4 regions of the Microbispora hainanensis genome follow, and region 4 is predicted to be linked to each of the others. Evidence: riboswitches for the same ligand, from Rfam matches in the RefSeq annotation. Region 4 holds a riboswitch; each other region holds the start of a gene.
What was found. Region 4 has a riboswitch for cyclic di-AMP ahead of OHB01_RS35455 (CHAP domain-containing protein). Riboswitches for the same ligand answer to the same signal wherever they lie in the genome.
Positions count from the first base shown of each region.

Region 1: it holds a riboswitch for cyclic di-AMP, as region 4 does, so the genes downstream of both, OHB01_RS13805 (C40 family peptidase) here and OHB01_RS35455 (CHAP domain-containing protein) in region 4, are expected to answer to the same signal.
Region 2: it holds a riboswitch for cyclic di-AMP, as region 4 does, so the genes downstream of both, OHB01_RS23515 (C40 family peptidase) here and OHB01_RS35455 (CHAP domain-containing protein) in region 4, are expected to answer to the same signal.
Region 3: it holds a riboswitch for cyclic di-AMP, as region 4 does, so the genes downstream of both, OHB01_RS00115 (coiled-coil domain-containing protein) here and OHB01_RS35455 (CHAP domain-containing protein) in region 4, are expected to answer to the same signal.

Region 1 covers NZ_CP108086.1:2,935,900-2,940,104, reverse strand. The annotation lists gene OHB01_RS13810 (hypothetical protein) at 1-811, shown strand, start outside; cyclic di-AMP (ydaO/yuaA leader) riboswitch at 1,217-1,375, shown strand; gene OHB01_RS13805 (C40 family peptidase) at 1,570-2,019, shown strand; gene OHB01_RS13800 (MarR family winged helix-turn-helix transcriptional regulator) at 2,086-2,415, opposite strand; gene OHB01_RS13795 (alpha/beta hydrolase) at 2,629-3,261, shown strand; gene OHB01_RS13790 (YafY family protein) at 3,311-4,205, opposite strand, start outside.
Region 2 covers NZ_CP108086.1:5,024,887-5,029,091, reverse strand. The annotation lists gene OHB01_RS23520 (hypothetical protein) at 25-933, opposite strand; gene OHB01_RS23515 (C40 family peptidase) at 1,038-1,646, opposite strand; cyclic di-AMP (ydaO/yuaA leader) riboswitch at 1,718-1,872, opposite strand; gene OHB01_RS23510 (C40 family peptidase) at 2,187-3,149, opposite strand; gene OHB01_RS23505 (NYN domain-containing protein) at 3,299-4,205, opposite strand, start outside.
Region 3 covers NZ_CP108086.1:23,288-27,492, reverse strand. The annotation lists gene OHB01_RS00125 (DinB family protein) at 1-255, opposite strand, end outside; gene OHB01_RS00120 (hypothetical protein) at 543-974, shown strand; gene OHB01_RS00115 (coiled-coil domain-containing protein) at 1,040-1,951, opposite strand; cyclic di-AMP (ydaO/yuaA leader) riboswitch at 1,986-2,124, opposite strand; gene galT (galactose-1-phosphate uridylyltransferase) at 2,195-3,253, opposite strand; gene OHB01_RS00105 (DeoR/GlpR family DNA-binding transcription regulator) at 3,432-4,205, opposite strand, start outside.
Region 4 covers NZ_CP108086.1:7,802,401-7,806,605, forward strand. The annotation lists gene OHB01_RS35445 (hypothetical protein) at 1-388, shown strand, start outside; gene OHB01_RS35450 (DUF305 domain-containing protein) at 539-1,186, shown strand; gene OHB01_RS35455 (CHAP domain-containing protein) at 1,497-2,210, opposite strand; cyclic di-AMP (ydaO/yuaA leader) riboswitch at 2,442-2,584, opposite strand; gene OHB01_RS35460 (DUF222 domain-containing protein) at 3,088-4,205, opposite strand, start outside.

The DNA.
Region 1 (4,205 bases), 3.9 Mb from region 4:
CCCGTCGTACGAGCTGACGGCCGTGACCGCCGGCTCGGACAAGAACGTGTGGGTCTTCGGCCCGGGGAAGGCGAGCCGGTGGAACGGCCGGACATGGACCACCTTCTCGCTCGGCAGCGGCTTCTCCACGACGGACGCCGACGGCACGGGCGCGAAGGACGTCTGGGCGGTCGCCGACTCCTCGGCCTCGGCCAGGCACTGGAACGGGTCGTCGTGGCGGAGCGTCCCGCTGCCGGCCCACGCCGCCGCCGTCGACGCGTACAAGGCCGGTGACGTCTGGGCGGCGGGGGCCAAGGGCACCCGTCCCGCGATCATGCGGTGGAACGGGAAGTCCTGGGCGCTGGTGCCCACCCCCGCGATCAAACTGCCCGCTCGCGACGCCGCCGCGGTGCTCACCGACATCGCCGTCCTCGGCCCCCGCAACGTGTGGGCCGTCGGCGGCGTGAGCTGGGAGGGCGCCGACGACCAGGGCGACGACAAGATCTACGACCGCCCCCTGGTCATGCACTGGAACGGCCGCTCGTGGACCGCCTCGGTCGGCGCCGTCAACGCCCAGCCGTACACGGAGGTGGAGCCCGACGGCGCGGGCGGCGTGTGGATCGTGCAGAGCGACTGGAACTCCACCCTGTGGCATGTCACGGGTTCGACGTGGCGGAGCACCCCGATCCCCCGGAAGGCCGGCACCGACGCCGCCCTGTTCTCGATCGCGCGCAGGCCCGGGACGACGACGCTGTGGGGCGCCGGGTTCACCGCGCCGCAGGGCGACCCCGACGACCCCTCCGCCAACGGCGCCTTCTGGCGTACGAACTAGCCATCCGGCAGGTCACGCCCGCTCGTGCAGGGCGGCAGCCGGGCGGCGCAAGCGACGATCAACGCCCTCCGGACCACAGGCGGGCAGCCGAGGGGCCGAAGGCCGCCAGGGTCAGGATGTACGCCGCCGCCAGGGCTTACTCGCCTTCCTCCGCAGGTCAGGCCCGCGATGGGACGAGTGTGACCAGCGCCACATCTCTTCCGCAGATGCACTCTGACCTGCAACTTCGCGCATTTGATCCCTTTTATGCGCTCCTTATCCTTTTGACGCTCTTTGCGGAGATATGGGGCTCTTGGTAGTTTCCTTGCCCATCGGCGGGGTCCACGTGACCTCGTCGTTACGAACCCGGCCCCGCCGGGTTCGACCATCCACAGTCGCCGTCGCCCCGCCTCTCCGCCCCCCTGGGCGCCGGTGATGCCGAATCCGAGCAGCTAGGAGGCTCGGAGCCGGGGAACCAATCGACCTTCGACGAAGGTCTGGGGTGAATCGGCGCGCCGGCGCCGTAGGGCGATCTTCCCTGCCCGAATCCGTCAGCTAACCCGGTAGGCGCAAGCGGAAGACCAAAGGGAGAGATCCTCCTGTCCACCAACTCCACCACTCTGCTCCGCATCGCCTGCGTCACGATCGGTAGCGCGGCGCTCACCGCGTCGGCCGGAGCATTGAGCGCACTCCCCGCAGCCGCCGCGTCCGCGACGGTGACATCCCCACCCCCGGCCCCCGCCCCCGCCCCGGCCCTCACCTCGGCGGTCATCCCGCCCGTGCCCCCCACAACGACCACCCCCCTGCATCCCGCGCCCGTGGCCGAGAACTCCGCCACGAGGAAGCTCACCAAGGCGGCTCTCCAGCAGGAGAAGGCCGAGCGCGCCATCAAGGTGGCGAAGAAGCAGCTCGGCGACCCGTACGTGTGGGGCGCCACGGGCCCAGGAGCGTTCGACTGCTCCGGGCTGGTCCAGTTCGCCTGGCGCAAGGCCGGCGTCAAGCTCCCGCGTACGACGTGGGCGATGCTCAGGCACGCCAAGAAGAGGGTCTCGCTGTCGCACCTCAAGCCCGGCGACCTCATCTTCACCAGTGGCGGCGGCCACGTGGGCATGTATCTCGGGCACAGGAAGGTGATCAGCGCCCCCCACAGCGGCGCGGTGGTCAGTGTCGACAGGCTCAACGCCTATTGGAGGGGCAGCTTCCTCACCGCCGTACGCCCCGGCGTCTGACCCGGGACGCCCTCGGTGGAGACGCGCCGCCGCGCAGCGCATCTCCGCCGAGGGCGTGGCCGGAGGCTACGCGTCCTCCACGACGAGGCGCCGGAGCAGGGCCAGCAGGGTCGCGCGGTCCGCGTCCGGCAGGGCGGTGTAGCACCTGGCGAGCACCTCGTCGGCGACCTTGCGCCCGGCTTCCAGGACCCGCTCGCCGGAAGGGGTGAGATGGTGCTCGATGCGCCTGCCGTGCCCGGGCCTGCGTTCGATCCATCCCTGGGCCACGAGCCGCCCGGCGAGGGTGCCGAAGGCCTGCTCGGTCTGGAACGTCGCCGCGGCCAGCTCCCGGGCCGACGCCCCGGGGGTACGGCTGATCGCCCGGAGGGCGTCCCACTGGGCGAGCGTCGCGCCGATCGCCGACAGCCCGCTCTCCAGGGCCCGGTGCTGCCTATATTGGACGTGTTTGACCGCCCGCCCGAGTTGTTGCAGATCGCGACCTGTCCCTCACCATGTCGGAGGCCGGCACCGGCAGACCGGCCCTGATCCTGCACGGCGGCGGCGGCCCCGCCACGGTCGCCGGGCTCGCCGGGCACCTCTCCCGGACGGCACACACCCTGACGCCCGTGCATCCCGGCTGGAACGGCACCGACCGTCCCCCGTGGCTCACCGGCATCGACGACCTCGCCCTCGCCTACCTGCACTGCCTGCATCGCCTGGGGTTGCGCGACGTTCTCGTCGCCGGCTCCTCCCTCGGCGGCTGGACCGCCGCCGAGATGGCCGTACGCGACACGGCGGGGGATCATCACCGGGCTGGTGCTGGTCGACGCCGTGGGCGTGGACGTCCCCGGCGAGCCGATCCGCGACTTCTTCGCCCTGGACGCGCGCGGCGTGGCCGAATACGCCTGGCACGACTCGCAGCGCTTCTACGTCGACCCGGCCGGCGTCCCCGCCGACCAGCTCGCAGCCCGGGCGGCCGACATGGCCACCATGCGCACGCTGGCGGGCGACCCCTACATGCACGATCCCAAACTGCTCCGCCGGTTGCGGCACGTCGACGTGCCCACGCTCCTGGTGTGGGGGGAGAGCGACCGGATCGTCACCCCGGCTTACGGCGCCGCCTACGCCGGCGCCTTCGCCAACGGCCGGCTGGAGGTGATCCCGGAGGCCGGTCACCTGCCGCACATCGAACAGCCGGCGGCCACCTTCGCCGCGATCGACCGCCATCTGCACGCGGCCGGTTCGCCGGCGACCAGCGCTTAGCCCGCAGTCACCCGCCCGCAGTCACCCGCCCGCAGTCACCCGCCCGCAGTCACTCTGCGGTCCTGCGGGCGGAAGCCGCGAGCCGGTCCGCGAGCGCCGCGACACGGTCGCGCAGCTCGTCCGGCCGCTCGATGACGAACGGCCGGTCGAGTGAGGCGAGCACCGGAGGCAGCCAGTCGAGCCGCTCCGCGCGCACCTCGACCCGGAGCCAGCCCTCGTCCCCGGAATCCGCCAGGGTCGCGACGGCGGCGGGAAGCCGGGCGCGGATCTGCTCGACCGTCCCCTGGATCCGCAGCACCACGTCGTACCGATATCGAGCCGTGGCGAATCCGGCCAGGACGTGCTGCGCCGGATCGAACCCGGCGGGCGGCTCGAACGAGCCGGGCAGCGTCCTCGCGTCCGCGATGCGATCCAGCCGGAAGGTCCGGTCCTCGCCGATCTCCGGATCCGCGCCCGTGACGTACCACCGGCCCGAATGGGCGACGAGCCCGTACGGATGCAGCGTGCGCTCGCTGCGCCGACCATCGGCGGCGGTATACCTGATCGAGATCGGCCGGTGATGGCGCACCGCGTCGGCGACGCAGAGCAACACGGCGGTCTCGGGAACGGCGGACTCGCCGGGCGGGGCCGTGAAGGCGAGGGATTCGAGCACGGTGTCGAGCCGGCGGGCGAGCCGCTCGGGCAGAACGCGCCGGATCTTGGCCGCCGCCGTCTCGCTCGCCGTGCCCGCCGCCGTCGTCAGCCCCGCGCGGCGACCGGCGACCAGGCCGAGCAGCACGGCGAGCGCCTCGTCGTCGCTCAGCATGAGCGGGGGCATGCGATATCCGGGGGCGAGGCGATAGCCGCCGTATCGGCCGCGCACCGACTCGACGGGCACATCGAGGTCGATCAGGTGGTCCACATATCGCCGCACGGTGCGCTCGTCGACGCCGAGCCGGTCGGCG
Region 2 (4,205 bases), 2.8 Mb from region 4:
GGCCGGGTCGTCGCGGTCGGACGATCAGGTCCGGGCGAGCTGCTCGCGCGACCACGACCGCCAGGCGCGGGTCAGGTCGCCGGCGGTCAGCCCGAGCTCCTCCCGCAGGGCGGCGCCGATCTCCTCGCGCAGCGCGGCGCGATAGAGGGCGACCAGCCTCGGCTCGCCGAACCGGGCCGCGATGTAGCGGCAGGCGAGCCACGCCTCCTCGTACGCCTGGGCGGGCCTGGCGGCGAAGTCGGCGGGCCCCGGCAGGCCGCCGAGCGCCGCCCTCCCGGCCGCGACGTCGGCGGCCAGCTCGGCGGCGACCGTACGGACCGGCAGCCCGCTGTCCAGGTAGCCCACGTAGTCGGCGAAGCCCTCCATGAGCCACATCGGCACCGTGCGGCGGCCGGCGGTCGCGACGTGCGTCAGCTCGTGGGTCATGACGACCAGGCGGCCGGTCGCGGACAGGCGGGCGAACGCGGCCGGCTGCACGATCACCCGGTCGCCGGTGGCGACGGCCGCCAGGCCGTCCACCTTCGCCGGCGCGGCCAGCACGGCGGCCTGCTCCTCGGTGCGCGGCACCAGGACCACCGCGCCGCCGAGCCCGCCCCAGACCCTCGTGACCGTACTGCCCGCGCGGCCGGCCAGCGCGGCGATCTCGGCGACCAGCGGCCGGGGCGACCCGACGACGACGGCGCGCTCGCCGCGGGCGACCGAGGCACCGGTCCACATGCCGGGATGCTCGCGTACGGCGGCGCGGGCGTCGAGCCGCAGGGCGCGCAGCGGGTCGGGCGGCGCCGCGGCGGCGGGCCCGGCCAGCAGCGCGGCCAGCGCGACGGCCACGGCCGCGATCCGGCGGGGAGTGGCCCCGGCGGGTCCGGGCCGGCTCCGGCCGGCTCCGGCACGCACGCCCGGCGCGCACGCGGGCACGCCGCTCGTGACAGTCACGCCGTGCATGGTAGCCAGCGCATGTCACGGCCCCGCCCACCTCGGCGAGGTGGACGGGGCCGTAAGGACGGCGCCGGTCGAGGGGGCTTGGTGACCGGTGCCCGTCAGACGCCCGGCCGGACGGCACCCACGAAGGTGCTCCTCCGGTAGGCGTCCAGCTTGTCGATCCTGACCCGCGTGCCGCTGTGCGGGGCGTGGATCATCCTGTTGTGCCCGACGTACATGCCGACGTGGCCGCCGCCGCTGGTGAAGATGAGGTCACCGGGCTCGAAGTGCCCCCAGGACACCTTCTTCCTGACCGCGCTGCGGATGGACCACGTCGTGCGCGGCAGCCGTACGCCGGCCTTGCGCCAGGCGTACTGGACCAGGCCCGAGCAGTCGAACGCGCCCGGTCCCGTGGCTCCGTAGCGGTAGGGGTCGCCGATCTGCTTCTCGGCGGCCTTCACCGCGCGCCGGGCCCTGGCCCGCTGGAGCGAGGCCCTGCTGATCTTCCGCTTGGCGGTGTGCCTCTTGGTCCGCTTCTTCGCGGCGGCGTTGCGGGCGGCGGTCTTCGCGCTCTCCTCGGCGCCCGTCTTCGTGGCCGTCTTGGTGGCCGTCTTCGTCGCCGTGGCCGTCGTGACGACCGTGACCGTCGCCGGGTCGGCCGCCGGGTCGGCCGCCGTGCCGGCTGCCGCCGCCGGATGTGCTCCAGCGACACCTACGGATGCCGTCAACGCGGCACCACTAACGGCAATTCGGGCAAGACGGGACAGACTGGGGGTGGTAGACAGGATCTCTCCTCGGGTCTTCCGCTCACGCCTACCGGGTTAGCTGACGGGTTCGGGCGGGGAAGTCGCCCTACGGCGCGCGATGCGCCGATTCACCCCGGACCTTCGCGTGAAGGTCGGTGGTTCCCCGGCTCCGTGCCTCCTGACTGCACGGACTCGGCTGGCCATCGGCGTCGGGGGGATCCCACGGGGGGAGGGTGATGAAGGACGCCGATGCCGCTGGATGACTGCGACCGGCCGGCCGGACCGGGACGCACGGCGGCGAGGCGTGCTCGCCGCGGCCCAGAAGCTACCCAGGACTCGCGGCGTTCGGCAAAGCGCTCCGGCCGGATAAAGATCGCATAACGAAGGCCGCGGAGAAGAAATCGCAGCTTACCCACACCGCGAATGCGCCAAATGTGACCCTGCCCACAATTTGCACAACAAGCGCCGATGGGGTCACATTTGCCGCGTCAGTCACAGATCGTCACGGAGACGGCGGGACCGTCAGGGGCGCACGGCTCCGATCGCGTGATACTCGGCGAGTGTGACGACTTTCACAACATCGCCGGTCTGCGGGGCATGAACGACCTTCCCGTCGCCGGCGTAGATGCCGACGTGCCCGTATCCGGCGTGCCAGAGCAGGTCGCCCGGCTGGAGGTCGTCGAGCGAGACCCGGCGGCTCGCGCCCCAGGCCCACTGCTCGTAGCTCGTCCGGGGCAGCCGGACGCCCGCCGCCGCCCACGCGGCCTGCACGAGCCCGGAGCAGTCCCAGGCGCCCGGTCCGGTGCCCCCGTAGCGGTAGGGCTTGCCGATCTGCTTGTAGGCGAACTGGAGGGCGGCCAGCGCGTTGCCGGACGCCGGCCCGTTGTAGACGACGCCGGCGCTGTTGGGGTTGCCGGGGTTGAACGTCCCGAGCGAGCGCAGCAGCTTCATCTGCTCCCGGACGAGCTTGTCGACCTTCTCCTTCTCGTCCGCCAGCTCGTCCTTGACGTCGGCGGCCTCCTTGTAGACCTGCTTGCTCTGGTTGCGGCGGTTCTTGAGGTCCTTGATGGCGCCCTCGTACGCCTTGAGCCGCCCGGCCCGCTCGGCCGACATGTGGTTGAGCGTGGCGAGACCGCTGAGCATGGCGTCGGGGTTGGAGCTGTAGAAGACGCCGCCCCACGACCCCATGTCGCCGACCTGGTAGCTGCTGACGGCCATCGAGACCAGCCCGGAGCGTAACTCCTCGACCCGGGCGTTCTGCTTCTTGTAGTCCTCGTTGATCGTGAGGTACTTCTGCCGGGCCTTCTTCCACTTCTCGTTGGCCGCGTTATAACGGTCCACGAGCTGGTCGGCCTGCGCGTTGAGCTTGCTCAGCTTCGCTTTCACCTGCGCGACAGTGGGCTTCGGATCCGCCTGCGCGCCCGTCATCGGAGTGAGCAGGACCACGGCGGCCAGACCGGCGGCCACCGGCACACGCCCTCGCACTGAGCCCCCTTGAGGATAAACCTCTTTGATCGACGAAACCTGCGGCGCGACTCTATCTAGGCGATCTTGAAGCTTCAACCTATTCGCAGGTATTCGCGGCAGTCGTCACATACTGTGACGTCGCAGGTCCGGGGCGTGCGCGGGACGCGTCAACCGCGGCCGAGACGGCGCAGCAGCAGGATCGAGGGCACCGGCCGGGCGCCCATGCGGCGCACCGACTCGGCCACCTCCCGGTCGGAGGAGACGACCGCGATGGCCCGCCCCGGCGGCTCCGCCCGCACCAGCGTGCGGATGAGGTCGTCGGCGATCTCCCCGGGCGCGCTGAACATCACCCGCACCCCGCGCGGCGCGGACACCTGGACGGGCCCGTTCAGCTCGGCGCCGTCGAACACGCACGTCACCTCCGCCCGCGTCTGCACGGCGAGCCCGCCGAGCCCGGTCAGCAGCCGGGCTCGCTGGTCGGCGAGGGTCAGCGACGGATAACCGGTCTTGGTCACGTTGTAACCGTCGACGATCAGATGCAGGTGAGGGATGGCCAGGAGCTGGTCGAGAAGCTGCGGGTCGTCGTTGGCCAGCGCCCGCGCGGGGACGGCCGTCACGCCCGGCTCGCCGGGCACCACCGCGTTCACGTAGTCGGCCGGCCTGCTGATCGTCGTGGGCAGGCCGAGCTCCTTGCGCAGCCCGGAGGCGGCGTCCTGGAGCGCGTCAAGCAGCACCCGCACCCGGGCGTCCTCGATGCTGCGGCCCTCGCGGGCGGCCCTGCGGCTGGCCTCGAGCTGGCGCTCGGCGTCCGCCAGGCGCTCCTTGAGCCGGCGCAGCTCGGTCTCGGCCGCGCCGTTGGCGCTGGCAGCCCTGGCACGCGCCTCGGCCGTCTCGGCCTCCAGCTCGGCCGCCCTGGTCTCGGCGGCCTTGACCCGCTCGCGGGCGTCGTGCAGCTTGCGCCGCAGGTCGGAGTTCTCCGCGCGGGCGGCCTTGAGCTGCTCGCGCACCCGGTCGATCTCCTCCTTGGCGGAGGCACGCTGCGCCGCGAGCTGCTCGCGCAGCCGCGTCTCCGCC
Region 3 (4,205 bases), 1.0 Mb from region 4:
GTCGGCACTGAAGTAGATGCCGCCAAGATCCTCGCCGTTCAGCCGCCTCCGGAACCAGGCCCGCTCGACGTCGGCCATGTGCCGTACGAGGCCGAGCAGCGACATGCTGGAGGGCGGCACCGAGCGCAGCCGCAACTGCTCCTCGGTGAGGCCCCGGCACTTCACGGCGAGGGTGTCACGGTGCCAGTCCAGCCAGGCGCGCAGCATCTCGCGCTCTCCCGCGACGACGGGGGGATCGATACGTGTGTCGGTCATCCCGGCATCCTCCCCCGGACTCGGCGCGTAGTCACCCCGATTAGCGGGCGGAGGCACCCGGCGGTTCTGCCCGTCCCGGCACCCCCCTCCTGAGCGCGGTTCATGACGTAGCCGAAGGCCGGGCCGCACGCCGGGCCTGCGCCCGACGGGAGGCCGAACCCGGCCGTCTTGACTCGGATTCGGACAGGTAATTGATCAGACTTGTGTAATTGTGGCGAATGTGATCAAAATCAGTTCAGCCTTCAACTACTTGGTTGAAGCGTCACACCGTACGGATGAGGAGAGGCATGAAGCGCACCATCTCCGTTCTCACCGTCGCCGCCGGCGTTCTCGGCGTCACGCTCACCGGCGCCGGCCCCGCGCTCGCGGACACCTCCGCAGTGGACTGCTCCACGGGCGGGTACACCTACGTCGTCAACAAATACGTCCCCACCAACGTCGAGTCGCCGGCGGTGGACAATCGCCTCTACAACATCGCCGGTCCGACGGCGTACACGCACGAGGTCTGCCTCGACATCCCCGACAACGAGACGTTCACGATCGAGGTCCGGATCGGGCCCACGGGGTCACAGCAGGTCATCGTGGACGACCGGCCCGGGGACAAGATCTTCCGCTTCTCGCCCGGCACCAACACCTTCTGGCAGGTCTACGGCACGCTGACCGGGCCCGGCAGCACCTACCTCTACTACACCTGGCACGAGAAGCAGATCCCGGCCTGACCCGGAGCGGGCCGGCCGCCTCGCTCGCCGAGGTGGCCGGCCCACCCCGCGAGTGCCCTGGCAGGTCAGTACATCGAGATGTGTACGTGGTCGTAGTGGTTGGCGGTGATTCCGCCGCGGTCGGACATGAGCCGCCAGCCGGGACGGCCGAGGTTGTAGATGCGCTGCTGCCAGATCACGTACATGACGCCGAGCTTGGGGCCGTTCTTGATGGCCCAGTCGGCCAGGCTGTCGCCGAGCGCCTTCATCTCGGGGGAGGGCATGGCGCCGCCCGAGCTCATCATGAAGTCGCAGGCGCGCCCGAGAGGATGCTCGCCGCTGTTCTCCGCCCGGTAGCAGCCCACCGGGAACCGCAGGCTGAAGTGGTTTTCGACCTCGGTGCGCATGAACCTCATCCGGGGCGTGATGTTGTCGGCACCGCTGGGCAGCTCCGGTGCCCACGACCCACCCGGGAGCTTTCCCGGCGCGATCGGGATCAGCGCGTCGAGCTTGTCCTTGATCTCGTCGATGAGGTCCTCGGCGTCCTTGCGCTGTACGGCGACCGCCTCGGCCTGCGCCTTCAGTTGCGCGGTCAGCGTCTTGGCGGCGTCCGCGGCCTGCTGCCGGGCGTCGCGCACCCGGTCGAAGTGCGCGAGCCGGGCGGCCTGTTCCTCTTTGAGCTGGTAGTTGAGCGCGGCGGTGTTCATGTCGGGCAGCGCCATCGCGCTTTCGGTCTGGTAGCGCAGCCCGGCCATCTGCCGTACGGCGTCGCTGGCGGCCTGGTAGTCGGCCTGGGCCCTGGCCAGCCGGTCGCGAGCCGCCTTCTCCTCCTCACGGGCCTTGGCGAGGGCGACACGCTTGGCGTTGTAGTCGGCGATCAGCCGGTTGACCTTCTGCCGCAGGTCCGACAGCTCCTTCTTGAGCTGTTTCTCCGTCGGTTTGGGCTCGGCGACGCCCGGCGCCGCCGTACCGAACACGAGGACGGCGGAGGCGAGCACGCCGACAGCCAGGGGGAATGCGCGGGGCAGAGCCCACTCCTCTCCATCTGCCGACCGGGTTAGCTGACGGGTTCGGGCTGGAGGAGCCCGGGCAGGCGACTGCCTTGACCCCAGGTGCGTGATTGGGTCCCCGGTTCCCGGGCGGGGCGCCCGGGATTAGGCGTACCGGTTGTGACGGCCGGTGTCAGGGATACTAGTGGTAAAGAAACCGTCGCTGCCACCAAAGCCGCAATCAATCGGAGATCAGGCCGTTATCGCCTCGCGAAGCATCCGGGCGGCCTCCTCGGGCAGCACGTCGTTGACGAACGCGCCCATGGCCGACTCCGATCCGGCCAGATACTTGAGCTTGTTGGGCGCCCGCCGGATCGTGAAAAGCTGCAGGTGAAGGTAGGCGAGGTCGCGCCGGTAGGTGACAGGAGCCTGGTGCCAGGCCGCGACGTACGGCATGACGACGCCGAACAGCCCGTCCAGGCGGCGCAGCACCTCGATGTAGAGCGGCGCGAACGCGGCTCGCTCCTCCGGCGACAGCGCCGGGATGTCGGGCACCTGGCGGTGCGGGTAGACGTGCACCTCGAACGGGTAGCGCGCGGCGGCGGGCACGAAGGCCGTCCAGTGCTCGTTGGCGGCCACCACCCGGGGGCCCTTCCGCTCGGCGGCCAGGACATCCGCGAACAGGTTGCCGCCCTGATGACGGGCGGCGGCGTTCAGCATCTGCCGGGTGCGCGGCGTGACGTACGGATAGGCGTAGATCTGCCCGTGCGGGTGCGGCAGCGTGATGCCGATCTCGGCGCCGCGGTTCTCGAAGCAGAAGACCTGCTCCACGCCGGGCAGCGAGGACAGCTCGGCCGTACGGTCGGCCCACGCCTCGACGACCAGCTCGGCCTGCTCGTCGCTCAGCGAGCTGAACGACGCGTTGTGGTCGGAGGTGAAGCAGACGACCTCGCAGCGCCCGATCCCCGGACGCACCTCGCTCAGCCCGCCCACCTGCTCGTACGAGCCCGTGTTGAAGCTGAACGACGGGAAGCGGTTCTCGAACACCGCCACCTCGTACGGCGAGGGGATCTCCGAGCCGGGATGACCCGGGCAGAGCGGGCACTCCTCCGCCGACGGCAGGTGTGTGCGTGTCTGGCGATGCCGGGCGACGGCCACCCACTCGTCCATCAGGGGGTCGTAGCGCAGCTCGGAGGCGAGCGGGCGCGGCGGCAGGTCCCTGGTGTCGATGGCGCTGTGGTCGGCGTCGTCGCGCCGGTCGAAGTAGATCAGCTCACGGCCGTCGGCGAGATGGGTGATGGTGCGCTTCACAGAGCGGTCTCCAGCTTCACGGTGCGATCTCCGGCTTTCACGGTGCGGTGTCCCGGGTCGGAGCGGGCTTACAAGGGGGTCGGTGCGGGTTTGCGAAAGGGGGACACGGCGGGCGCGCGGAGGCCGGGGGATGCACCGGGTTTACTACAGGCGTCGGAGGACGTGCGGCGGGCCGGCGTCACAGCGCGGTCTCCAGCTCGGTCTCCCCGGACGGATCGACGAGGAGGAGCTCGCCGGCGTGCTCCGACAGCGCGTCGCGTGCCTCCTCCGGCAGGCCGACGTCGCTCACGACCACGCCGGCCTCGTCGAGGGCGGCGATCGTGCTGAAGCCGATCGTCCCCCACTTGGTGTGGTCGGCCAGGACCACGAGCTGCTGGGCGGCCGCGATGAGGGCGCGGTCGGTCTCCGCCTCCAGCAGGTTGGGCGTGGTGTAACCGGCCCGGACGCTCATGCCGTGCACGCCCAGCATGAGCGTGTCGACGTTCAGGGAGCGGACGGCCGCCACGGCCACCGGGCCGACCAGCGCGTCGGAGGGCGTGCGCACGCCTCCCACCAGCACCACGGTCTGGTCGGGCCGTCCCGCGCGGTGGAAGACGTCGGCCACCTGCACCGAGTTGGTGATCACGGTCAGCTCGGGCACGTCCACCAGATGGTGGGCCAGTGTCCAGGTCGTGGTGCCGGCCGAGAGCGCTACGGAGCTGCCCGGCCGCACGAGCAGGGCGGCCCTGCGGGCGATGGCCTCCTTCTCGGCCTGCTGCCGCACCGACTTGGCCGCGAAGCCCGGCTCCTCCGTCGAGCCCGTGCCGGTGGCGGTCGCCCCGCCGTGCACCTTGACGATCAGGCCGCGTTCCGCGAGGACCTCCAGGTCGCGGCGGATCGTCATGTCCGAGACCCCGAGGTCGCGTACGAGCTGCGCGACGCGCACCCCGCCGGTCCTGCGTACCCTCTCAAG
Region 4 (4,205 bases):
CTACTGGGAGTTCTATGTGGGCGACATCGGAGCGCTCGGATCCTTCCAGTTCGGCTCCGCCCACGTTGTCACCGCGTCGGCCCGCGATCTCGGCGGTAACGTACGCGACCCGAAACTCCTGCTGGGCTACTGGGTCACCAGCCGATCGGGCACCTCCTGGTCCGGCAAGCTGGTCGACAGCCACCGCGCCGAAGGGGCCACGTTCAACCATTTCTACGGCGAGAAGACCATCGTCCCCTGCCGCGATCTCGGCACGTCTCGTTTCCTCTACGCCGTCAACGCCGGGGCCACGGTCTCGGGCCGGGTGAGCTCGGGGAGCGCGGCGTTCACCATCCGCGGCTCGACCTACGGCGACAACTACCGGTTCAGGATCACGTTCAACGGCTGACGGGAACGTTCCACGGGTACGACAGGAGGACCAGGTTCGCCACACGGTTCGTGCGGCGACGGCGCACCGGGGGTGGCGCCGCCGCCGGCACCGCGGGCGGGGCGGCGCCGGTCCTCGACCAGCCGCCGGGACGTACGGAGGTGTTGGCCGATGAACGGACGTGTCCTGCCGGTCGCCCTGCTGACAGCCGGTCTGCTGGCCGGCACGGGCGGCGCGTACGGCACCGCCGCCTCGGCCGCGACGCCTTCCTCACCCGGTGTGCCCACCGCGCCCAGCGACCCGACGCCGACGCCGACGCCGCCGCCGACAACGCCGCCGACAACGACGGCCGACCACAACGACCAGGACGTCATGTTCGCCCGGATGATGATCCCCCATCATCAGCAGGCGGTGGAGATGGGGCGACTGGCCGAAGACCGGGCGGCGGACGCCCGGGTCGCGCGGCTCGCCCGGCGGATCGAGGCCGCGCAGGCTCCCGAGATCCGGACGATGAGCGGCTGGCTCACGACCTGGGGCGAACAGGTGCCCGGGGAGAGCCCGGCGCCGACGCATCACGCCATGCCCGGGATGATGTCCCCCGAGGACATGCGGCGTCTCGAAGGGCTGTCCGGACGGGACTTCGACCGGGCCTTCCTCACGATGATGATCCGGCACCACGAAGGCGCCGTCACCATGGCGCGCGACGAGCTGAGCGGCGGAAGCTACGAGCCGGCGCGTAGGCTGGCGGAGTCGATCATCTCCAGCCAGTCGGCCGAGATCAAGGAGATGAAGAGCATGCTGAGCGGCCTGCCTGGTTGACCTGCCGGGTCAGCATGCCGGGTCAGGGCACCGTGACGGCCCGGACCGGCGCCGTGCTCGCCGTGGCAGTCGCCACGGCGGAAGCGGCGAGCACGGCGCCGTCGAACACGTCGCCGTCGAACACGTCGCCGACGAGCGTGGCGCCGTCGAGTATGGCGTTCGAAGCCCTGGCCGTTTCGGACCGGCCGGAGGTTCCCCTGATCGGGCCGGAGATCGCCAGGGCCGGGCCGGAGATCGCCAGGGCCGGGCCGGAGGTCCCAAGGCCCGGGCTGGAGTCCCTATGAGCGGCGGGAGATCCGGAAGGGGGAGGTCACCCGCGCTTGCGGTGCCGTCCGTCGGACGACGCCGCCGCGGTCTTGACCCGTATCCCGGTCACGGCGGTGGAGACCACCGCGAACAGCAGACCGGCCGACAGGACGGCGTCGCCCGGCGAGCACACGATGTCGAGCGGCTTCCCCTGCGTGGCCGCCATGTTCCTGGTGGCGGGCGCAGCGGCGCTCTGGACGCTCGCGTTCACGGCCGCCATGGGCTGGATCGTCACCGGCGTCTTCGGCGTCACCTTGACCTTGCGCGGCAGGCCGTACCCGACGATCGTGCTCGTGTCGCGGACCTTGCGCTTCAGCCACACGCCGTCGACGTTGCCCTCGATCGTGTGGACCTTCCGGCCGACGACCTTCTCGACGATGCCGACGTGGTCGATGTCGCGGATCTTCTTGGACCCTGACCAGGCGAAGAAGACCACGGCGCCCGGCTCGGGCTTGTCGCTCCAGGCGTGGTGCTTCTCGAACCACTTGGCGTGCCGCGTGGTCAGCGCGAACTCGCCGACATGGTCCTGCACCCCGGCCCGGTCGGCCGCCCAGGAGACGAACATGTCGCACCACGGGGCGGCCTTGAAGTCGGGGTCCTTGGCGACGTTTTCGGCGTACCACTCGCCGAACTTGGTGTGTTTCCCGGCTCGTTCGCGGTAGCCCAGCTCGGGGCGTACGGCGTCGAGCAGCTGTCGAGCTATCGGATCGGTGGAAATCGGGGGCTCCTCATGGCGCGCTTCGAGACATGACGAACCGGCCCGCGGGCGTGCGGCATGACGGCATGACCGTCCGGGGACACGCCACGGCGGGGCGGAATCAGAAACGGGAGATGTGGCAGCCCGTCACGGGCGCGCCATCACCCCGGAAGCCTGGAGACGTTCCAGGGCGGGCAGGTGGTCCGGCGACACGACGCGGACCGGGTGGGCAGGTGGAGCCGACACTCCACGCTCTCCTCTCCTTGGCCGCCTACCGGGTTAGCTGACGGGTTCGGGCCAGGAGTAGCCCTACCGGATGGTCCGGATTCACCCCAAGAGACGTGGGTCCCCGGTTCCCGGGATCGATGACTTCCGGGATTCGGCGGTCGCCGGTCGTCCTCGGGTTGAGGACCGCTCACCGGCGAGACACACGGGAAGCTTAGTAGATAACAAGTAAGACACGGCCAAATGGCCTGTAAAGGGGATCATCCCGGCTGTCGCCGTTCCCTGCTTCCGCAGGTCCTCACGGTCGCGGGCCGCCCGCGGTGAGATGCGCCACACCACGCCGTACGGCGCGGCTCTGCCAGCGCGGGTCTGCCGGCGCGGGGTCTGCCGGCGCGGCTCTGCCAGCGCGGGCCTGCTCGCGCGTGTCTGCCGGCGCGGGGTCTGCTGGGCCGAGTGCCGACGCGGTCGAGGGCTTCCGGCTGTCTTGGCGCTCCCCTCGCTCGCGTAGTCGCCGGGTCTGTCCGCGCGTCAGCCTGGGCCTGCCCTGCGCATCGCCCACGCTCCCGCCTCACGCCTCACGCCTCACGCCTCACGCCTCACGCCCGCAGCCTCCGGGGCCGGTCCGTGCGTCGCCCGGGCCGGCCTGTGGGTCCTCCACCGCCTGCCTCCCGCCTTACTCGTGTAGTCGTCGGGCTTGTCCGAGGCGGTGGTAGGTGAAGGCCCAGCGGTCTTCGCCTACTTGGCGGCGGGTGTAGCGCTCGGGGTGCTGGTAGCGGTCGCGGTTGTGGAACTGGCACGCCGGGCCCAGCAGCTTCAGATCCGTGAGCCCGCCGGTGCTCCAGTTGTCGGCGTGGTCGATCTGGCACATGGTCGCCGGCAGCGGGCAGCCGTCGACCCAGCACGTGGCATACCGGGCGAAGATGGCCCGCCGCTGGGCAGGAGTCGCCAGACGGACCTTGCGCCCCATGTCCAGCACCTGTCCCTCGGCGTTCATGACGATCCGCACCAGAGTCGAGGTCCGGGCGAGCCGATGCACGCTGGAGACGGGCAGCACCTGCCCGGTCGCCAGCAACAACCCCGGCGCGGTCCCCGGTGCCATCCCCAACGACGCACCCAGCAACGTGCCTGCCGACGCTCCCAACGCCGACCCCAAGAACGCCCCAGGCATCGCGCCCGCCGACGCACCCGGAGATCCCGGTGACCCACCTTGCGCCGCCCCCCGCGATGCCCCCTGTGCGGCTCCTTGCGATGCCTCCTGCGCCGTCTCCGGCGTCCCTCGCCCGGCTCCCGGTGCCGTTTCCGATGCCCATCCGGGTGGTGTCTCCCGCTCCGGTCCGGGCCCGCCGGGCGTCGCTCCCGACGGTCCCGATGTCCCCGACGCCTGCGTCGCACGCGAGCACCGCGCCTCGCCGCAGCACCGGCACGCGCCCTGGCCGTCGCACCGGCACGGGCTGTGGCCATGCCGGCAGTCCCCCGCAGGCCCAGGCCCGGCGTGGGTGTGACGTGCGGAGGCGTCCTCGGGCGGAGGGTCCGGCCACGCCGCCTCCGAAGGCGCCACCTCCGTAGGCGCTGCCTGCGAGTGCGCCGCCTGCGATGGCGGCGCATCCGAAGCCGTCGCGACCGAAGCCGTCGCGCCCGAAGGGGCTGTGTCCGAAGGTGCTGTGTCCGAAGGTGCTATGTCCGAAGAGACTGTGTCCGAAGGGGCAGCGTGCGAAGGCGCTGTGTGCCAATGCCCGCCACCATGAGCAGGCCATGCTGACACACCCCGCCGGACATGGGTTGCTCCAGACC